Regions from separate parts of the Peribacillus sp. YIM B13481 genome, predicted to be linked through region 1. Evidence: a T-box and tRNA genes for the amino acid it is inferred to sense, from the RefSeq annotation. Region 1 holds a T-box; the other holds one or more tRNA genes.
The links. A T-box is a leader RNA that pairs with one kind of tRNA and senses whether it is charged. The one in region 1 lies ahead of ACFX4X_RS01850 (valine--tRNA ligase), so its partner is inferred to be a tRNA-Val.
Positions count from the first base shown of each region.

Region 1 (4,430 bases):
TCGAGACTCCTAGAAAGACTTTGATGGAAGAGGAAGCAGTGGAAGAGCCAAATCATATAATCAATCATATAAGTGTCCCAGTTGAGAATAGCCCTGTTTCAAATCCCGAAAACGAGGATGTCATCCGGCAGGAAGAAGCTGAGGCTGCAGCGGGTCCTATCCTTAATGAACATGCGAAGATGGAACATGAAGGGGAAGCAAATTCGTCGTCCATAAGCGATCTATTCAAAAAGAAGGAAAGACCAGCGCCGCCAGCTAAGGAAGTTAAAAATTTCAAAGGCAGGAAACAAGCCGTGGAACGTGATGATAAGGAAACCGCTGAACATGATGAAAAGCAGCTTTCCATCATGGACTTATTCGGTCGGAAACAAGAAGAAGAGCTGGTAAGGATGAAGGTTTGTATTGTCCAGCAAGGGGAAACGCTTGATGACTTGGCTCAACGTTATGATGTTACGGTTCAATCCATACTTTTCAGTAATGAGTTGGAGTCGAACCAGAACGTCCATGAAGGGCAAGTCATCTATATACCGAAGGCGGTTGCGTATAAGAATTGACCAGGACAGAGAGCAGAGCATATGGTCTGCTCCTGTTTTTTAGAGCAGCCCGGATTTAATTACACCTTTTGGTGGCTAGAGGAATCGAATAATCGGATTGTTGAGTGTTTATAGAGAAAGTGAGTGAGTCTCGTGAGGGAAAACGAGAATCAGCAGCCTATTAATCGGGATCGTGACACGGAGACCGTCTTGAAGGAATACGCCATGTATGTACAATATATTGAGGACTTCGGGCGGGTGAAAAAAGTATACAGTGATCGAGGTACATTTGCCTTGAAATCCATTGTACCGCATAAAGGCATTGATTTTATCAGGAATGTTCAAAAACTGTACCATCGAGGCTATAACCGGATCGTTCCCATTTATCAAACGATGGATCAGCGTTACGCCGTTCTTCATAATGGACGTTTGTATTACCTGATGCCCTGGCTTAATAATGAAGGGGACGGGGAGCGTGATGAAAAGCATAAGCAAATGTTCAGGGAGCTTGCTCGGATGCATACGCTGTCCGTAAAGGAAATCCAGGTGGATATAGAAGAACGGGAAGCTCATTATGAGCGGACGCTTGATGCCTGGAATAACGAGAAGGACTTTATGGATGAGTATATTGTCAGCTGCGAAAAGAAGTGGTATATGTCTCCATTTGAAATGACGGTTTGTTCATTCTTCACTGATATTTCACAGGCACTGAAGTACTCGATCAAGAAATTTGAAACTTGGTATGAAAAAACGAAGGAAAGTGAAAAGGTTCGAACCGTGATCACGCACGGAAAGGTCTCTTTGAAGCATTTCGTTAGTGATGAACGGGGGTATGGCTACTTCATCAATTTTGAGAATTCGAATACGGCACCGCCTCATTTCGATTTACTGCCATTTCTCGTTAAATCGGCCAGGACCTATCCTGTCCAATGCGATGACTGCGTCGACTGGCTATATAACTATTTTCGTTATTTTCCTTTGAAAGAAGAAGAATTGCTGCTCATGCAAAGTTATATGGCTTTCCCTGGATCAGCTTTGGAATTAGTGAAGGGTTATTCCGATGGCAGGAGCCATCGTTCAGAGCTTGATAATGTTACTCAACTGCAGAGGCAATTTTGGCTCCTGAAGAATGTAGAATATATGGTGATGAAAATCGAAGAAATCGAACAGAAGAAAAAGGCGGCCGCAGAGGCTGCCAAAGAAGAGCAATCACCCTCAAGCTAAATATACATGATTGGATCATCTCCAGTCATGTATATTTTTTTGCTGTGAGGGAATAATTAAATCCATTCGAAATATAAAGACAAGGCCAAGAAAATAAAGGCGACTAACAGGAGCATATCGAAGAAAGTAGGGAAAATCAGCGTACGTAATCCTTGGAATACGATAAAGGGAATGATGAACTGCTGGCAAACACCGCGGAATTTTTTCATCCAAGGCGGTAAAGTATAGGGAGTATATCTTCGCTTCATATTATTACCTTCCTTTTTAGGACTTCTTTTATTATATGGGTGGGTAGTGGGAAAGGTGAAAAAGCCGTCACATTAACTGTTCCTGGAGTATAAAATAAAGAAAATGGCCGGACAGCGGGAGTGAATGCGTGAAATGAGACGCTTCCTGGGAAAGTAAGCGAAAAGATGATTGACTGGAGCCCCATATTTTTTGTACTATATACTATATGCATTCAATGATTTTACATATGAATATAATTCAATGCAAAGACCGGAAATAGTAAGATGAAATGCACTTTTCAGAGAGGAAACCAATTGGTGGGAGGTTTCCAGGCAGCAGCATCCGAAGTCGTCCGCGAGCAGTTTTCGTGAAAGATCTTAGTAGCGAAGGCCGGTGAAGAGCCGTTATCCGATTTGAGAGCCGAAAGAGATTTTTTTATTTTTCGGAAAAAAGGTGGCACCGCGAACAACTTCCTTCGTCCTTTTGTGATGATGGAAGTTTTTTTTATGCCCAAAAAGGAGGAAATGATATGGAAGAGAACCAAATTTCGATGCCAACTAAATATGATCCGCAGACGATAGAGAAAGGCCGCTATAAATGGTGGCTTAATGGGAAGTTTTTCGAAGCGACGGGTGACGATAAAAAGGAACCATATACGATTGTCATCCCGCCCCCTAATGTAACAGGTAAGCTGCATCTTGGTCATGCTTGGGATACGACACTTCAAGATATATTGACACGCATGAAAAGGATGCAAGGCTATGATGTATTATGGTTGCCTGGCATGGACCATGCCGGTATCGCCACTCAAGCAAAGGTTGAACAAAAGCTTCGCTCGGAAGGCGTAAGCCGTTATGACCTTGGACGTGAAAAGTTCGTTGAAGAGACATGGAAATGGAAAGAGGAATATGCGAGCCATATCCGTGAACAATGGTCAAAGTTGGGTCTTGGGCTTGATTATACCCGTGAACGCTTCACTCTTGATGAGGGGCTTTCAAAAGCAGTACGCGAAGTTTTCGTCTCTCTTTATAAAAAGGACTTGATTTACCGAGGCGAATACATCATCAACTGGGATCCATCAACGAAAACGGCGTTATCAGATATCGAGGTTATTTATAAAGATGTGCAGGGTGCATTTTACCATATGAAATATCCGTTGGTTGACGGGTCAGGTGAAATTGAAATAGCCACAACACGTCCAGAAACGATGCTAGGCGATACTGCGGTTGCTGTACACCCTGAAGATGATCGTTATAAACACCTGATCGGCAAGATGGTTCGTTTGCCAATTACAGGCCGGGAAATCCCAATTGTCGGTGATGATTATGTCGATATGGAATTCGGTTCAGGCGCGGTTAAAATTACTCCGGCCCATGACCCGAATGACTTCGAAATTGGGAACCGTCACAATTTGGAGCGCATCCTTGTCATGCATGAAGACGGTTCGATGAATGAAAAGGCTGGTAAGTACGAAGGTATGGATCGCTTCGAATGCCGTAAGCAAATCGTCAAAGACCTTCAGGAAGAAGGAGTGCTCTTCAAAATCGAAGATCACCTTCACTCAGTCGGCCATTCAGAGAGAAGCGGTGCTGTTGTTGAACCATATCTTTCGACTCAATGGTTCGTAAAAATGCAGCCACTGGCTGATGCATCCGTTGAACTTCAAAAAGGGTCCGATGAGGAAAAGGTTCATTTCGTACCAGATCGTTTTGAAAAAACGTACCTCCACTGGATGGAAAATATCCGAGACTGGTGCATTTCCCGTCAGCTTTGGTGGGGTCACCGCATTCCAGCGTGGTACCATAAAGAAACAGGTGAAGTGTATGTTGGCCACGAAGAACCTGCGGATGCTGAAAACTGGGAACAGGATACAGATGTTCTGGATACATGGTTCAGCTCGGCATTATGGCCATTCTCGACTATGGGCTGGCCTGATAAGGACAGTATCGATTTCAAACGATACTATCCAAACGGAGCACTTGTAACAGGCTATGATATCATTTTCTTCTGGGTATCGCGGATGATTTTCCAAGCACTTGAGTTCACAGGTGAGCGTCCATTTGAAAATGTACTGATCCACGGTCTGGTTCGTGACGAACAGGGTCGCAAGATGAGTAAATCGCTTGGCAATGGTGTGGATCCGATGGATGTCATCGATCAATACGGTGCCGATTCCCTGCGTTACTTCTTATCTACAGGCAGCTCACCAGGGCAGGACCTTCGTTATAGTACGGAAAAAGTGGAAGCGGTTTGGAACTTCTCGAATAAGATTTGGAACGCATCCCGTTTTGCTTTGATGAACATGAATGGCATGACTTATGACGAAATCGATTTAAGCGGTGAGAAGTCTGTAGCCGATAAATGGATTTTGACGCGCTTGAATGAAACGATTTCAAACGTGACGAGACTTGCGGACCGTTATGAGTTCGGTGAAGTGGGCCGTGT
Region 1 is NZ_JBHZPE010000002.1:73,015-77,444, reverse strand. Features, by position in the region: gene ACFX4X_RS01865 (LysM peptidoglycan-binding domain-containing protein) at 1-554, shown strand, start outside; gene ysxE (spore coat protein YsxE) at 687-1,757, shown strand; gene ACFX4X_RS01855 (hypothetical protein) at 1,814-2,005, opposite strand; T-box leader at 2,243-2,471, shown strand; gene ACFX4X_RS01850 (valine--tRNA ligase) at 2,515-4,430, shown strand, end outside.

Region 2 (4,430 bases), on a different contig from region 1:
CTATGGATTTAACCCTTTTCAATCACGTTTATCAATTCTCTTAAATAATCCGGCAGATCAGGTGGACGTCTGCTTGACACAAGGTTTCCATCTACGACGACGGGCTCATCTATCCAAGTTGCCCCTGCGTTTTCCATATCATCTTTAATGCCAGGTGTACTCGTTACAGTCTTCCCCTGTAAAATTTTCGCGGATATCAACACCCAACCAGCGTGACAAATTTGCCCAATGGTTTTTTTATTTTCTTCCATGCTTTGAAGGAGCGGTAACACTTCAGGAAACCGGCGAATTTTGTCGGGTGCCCAACCGCCCGGTACAAGAATGGCATCATATTCTTCTGCATTAATACTGCCATACTCATAATCAGAAATGGCTGGTACACCATATTTTCCAATGTATGTTTCATTCGCCTTTTCACCAGCGAGGTGAACAATCGCCCCTTCTTCTTTTAAACGTAAAATCGGATACCAGAGCTCTAAATCTTCAAAATCATGGTGCACAAGACAGATTATTTTCTTTCCTGCTAATCTCATGAAAATCTCTCCTTCTTTCGTACTTTCCGCTTTACCATTCTTCCCTATTACTTCCCTTTTTCTACTGCCTGTACACTTAACATACAATTACCGATGCATCAACATCCGGCCTATAAATCAACCTTTACCAAGTACAGCCCAGCTGCCTCCGCCATACGACCCGTTTGGATTCTTTCTTTTGACTCTATAATACTTGGTATATTTTCAGCATCTATTTCACCCAACCCAACTTCTATCAACGTCCCGACAATCTTTCTAACCATATTATAAAGAAATCCATCGCCTCGCACTGTAATTTGGATGAAGCCAGCATTTTCTTCTATATCAATGGAGTATATTTCACGCACCATGGACTTTTTCTTAGACTTTGCATTTGAAAAAGCAGTGAAATCATGTTCACCTATAAAATGTTGACATGCATTTTTCATTCTTGTGATATTCAGCTTTTCCTCTACATGCATACTGTACTTTCGCATGAAAGGATTTGTATATTGCTCGTTCCAGATCTTATACAAATAGGTTTTATCCTTAGCATTATAACGGGCATGAAAACGTTCAGGAACTAGCCTAACCTCGACAATACTGATATCCCGTGGTAAATATCTATTCAAATAATTCATGATTTCAACTTCAGTCAGATTTTCACCGATCTTAAAATTGGCTATTTGGGCAAGGGCATGTACACCGGCATCCGTTCTGCTGCATCCGATGATTTCAATTTTTTCCCCTACCATTTCCGTTAATACATTTTCAATTTTCCCTTGAATCGTATCATCACTATTACCGAGTCGTTGCCAGCCTCTATAACGCCCGCCATCATATTGAATGGTCAATTTATAATTGTTCATTGCTTCCTCCTTATATTATTCCTGTATAGTCATCTAAACAGAAAATTCTTGATAAATTACAAGCCCACATACAACCCCTGCTTTATGAGAAAAGATGGTTTTTTCTTAGAAACACATCAAATTGTTAAGTTTTTATTTTTGTAATGTATTTTTGTACATCCAAAAATTATTCCTTAGAAGTTTCACTGCCCCCTGCCGTTCGAGTTAAAGAGTTCTTACTTTTTTGGGAGAGGAGAGAAGGAAAAGATAGAAAAAGGATAGACATGAAAAAGATCCCCACGAAATTAGAGTTAGCATCGGGAACCTGTATGATTGGGTTACACTTTTAAAACTGATTTGACACACACTCCACATATGGAAAATGTATGTGTGATTCATGGGTTATTTCTTTTTATAAAGCTGCATCCCTTTATTCTCCTACTAAAGTGAGATGTCCCAAACGAAACCTGAAAATGGGAAGCTCTATGCCGTTCCATAGTAAATCCTAGCCAAAGTCAAATGTACTTCTGCATAGTCTACCAAAGAGGCTAACGTCATGCAACGAACGAGTCATTCAAAAGTTTTTGCGTCTTTATTCCTTAGAGATGACTACCTGAGTAAAGTAATGCTTAACAACTTTCAAATTATATGTCCAGCGCTACTGGATACTGTAATAGAAATGCCCTTTGGAAAATCCATACTGCTACAAGGAAAAGAAACTGATGTTAGCAGTAACATCTTAACATTTACAAATTCATTTTCTTCACAGTAAACCTAGCATAATTGAATGTTACTTAAGTGCTTTCTCTTCATGAAATTCTTGAATTCGAAATTTAAAAGCAAAAAAACCACCTCACATATTTTAGCGTGAAGTGGTTTTTAGGCATTCTATGGTGTTTACCTTGAACCCATCATACAGTCGTTGATTTAAAATAAAAAACGGCAAGAACATTGCTTAGCAATGCTTTCGCCGTTCGGATGACCTGTGAGGGATTCGAACCCACGACCCCTTCCCTGTCAAGGAAGTGCTCTCCCACTGAGCTAACAAGTCGTATGTAATAACTGATTAGTAAAATACTTAAGTACATAATTTATTATATGTTTTTTTGTTAAAAAGTCAACGCATTATATTAAAAAAGTTTTATTTTCATCTTATTTTTTATTACCTATCCGCAAAACAAGAACCGGCGTTCCCTTTTCACTTGCATAAGAAACGTATGTTCGCATATAATGATTGCAAGTAAGTCAGCAAAGGAGTGACAAGGAATGAAATATATACTTCGAAAACATATGGAAGAAAACGCTCCATTAGAGATAATTTATCTCTCCGAACAAGGAAAGATTACGCAGCGGAAAATCCAGGTGCTTGAAATTTATCCAGGCAATTTTCACGCATTCTGTTTTCTAAGGCAGACAAAACGGACATTTAAAATGGACAATATCCTTTCTGCCCGCCTCATTAAGGCCAGGTTTGATAGGTCGGGATGAAAATTGGTCGACAAGATTCAACCGATCAACTCTTCTTCTTCCTGAATGTCCTTTTCCTGTTCAGTTAACGATTCTTCTTCATCTCTCAGACGATGAGCTAACCTTGAGGCGGCACTCGCGGCAATACTTGCAACGATATCATCCAGGAAGGTATGCACGATTCCTTCTTGCTTCTTATCGAGTTCGTGAATGACGCCTATTTTATTTTTATCCAAATGGCCAAAGGTCGTTACAGCAATGCTTCCGTAACCGAGTACTGCACCAAAGGCAATCGTTTCATCCACTCCGAATAACCCTTCATCAGATTCAACAATCGATTGCAGGGGCTCTGATAGCTTTTTTTGCTCTGCCAGTCTATCCAGCTCCACACCGACTAAAATGGCATGTTGAATTTCCCTTTTTAACAGGACACGCTCGACGCTGTGGATGCATTCCTCCAGCTTAAGATCAGCTTTATACGGGAACTGCAATTCAAAAACGATTTTTGCAATTGCCTCCACACTTACACCACGCTCTATTAATGTTCGTTTAGCCGCCTTTGTTACTTCCCTGCTGTGTACTTGTACATCTGCCATTTTATTCGCCACCTCTTTTATTGTATTATTTTCCTATATGCTAGTATTATAGCACCTTATAATTTAAATTTTTAGAAAATATAATGAAAATATTCTATTCTAAATTCTTCTCACAGGAAAAAATCGCAAGGCTATGCTAAAATAGTCAAGTAAGTTGTTTTTCATTATTAATTATCATCGAGGTGCGGGAAAATGAGTTTACGCAAAGGCACAATTAAAGAGTACATGTTTAAAAGCGAAGCTTTAGCAGAAGAGTTGGAACTACTTGTTTACTTGCCTGCTAATTTTTCGCCACTGTATAAATATTCGCTTGTGATAGCTCAGGATGGCCGTGATTATTTTCAAATGGGCCGAATTGGTCGCGTAGCCGATGAACTATTAGGGAACGAAGAGATCGAGAATATCATCGTTGTCGGCATTCCCTATAAAGACCGCTTTGACCGCAGGAGCAAATATCATCCGGACGGGGAACAGTACATTGCATACATACGTTTTCTTGCCCATGAACTTGTCCCGTTTTTAGATGATGAATTTCCGACCTATCAAATGGGACATGGTCGAGCTTTGATAGGTGACTCTCTTGGTGGTACAGTTTCTTTATTGGCCGCACTAAAGTATCCCCATACATTCGGGAAATGCATCATGCAGTCGCCACTTGCCAATGAAGCAGTAATGGATGCTGTACGTAATTTTGAGGATCCGCATCTCCTCGAACTTTACCATGTGATCGGGACTGGGGAAACTGATGTTCCGACGACTGATGGCAACAGGGCAAACTTCATAGAACCCAACAGGGAATTGCATAAATTATTAAAGCAAAAAGGATTTCCATGCTTCTATGAAGAATTTGAAGGTAATCATACCTGGAAATATTGGCAGGCAGATTTAAAAAGAGCACTATTGGAAATGTTCTAACTTACTCGTAATCATCTCTTTTGAGATGGTTTCAAGAAAAACATGTCCAACTATAATACAACAATAAAAAAATATCAGGAGGTTTTATTTAT
Region 2 is NZ_JBHZPE010000015.1:88,320-92,749, reverse strand. Features, by position in the region: gene ACFX4X_RS11565 (type 1 glutamine amidotransferase domain-containing protein) at 9-533, opposite strand; gene truA (tRNA pseudouridine(38-40) synthase TruA) at 644-1,381, opposite strand; tRNA gene ACFX4X_RS11555 (tRNA-Val) at 2,340-2,411, opposite strand; gene ACFX4X_RS11550 (hypothetical protein) at 2,627-2,848, shown strand; gene ACFX4X_RS11545 (phosphatidylglycerophosphatase A family protein) at 2,866-3,423, opposite strand; gene ACFX4X_RS11540 (alpha/beta hydrolase) at 3,616-4,338, shown strand; gene ACFX4X_RS11535 (YjcG family protein) at 4,429-4,430, shown strand, end outside.
Region 2: it has a tRNA-Val gene. The T-box ahead of ACFX4X_RS01850 (valine--tRNA ligase) is inferred to sense a tRNA for this amino acid. The anticodon was not compared.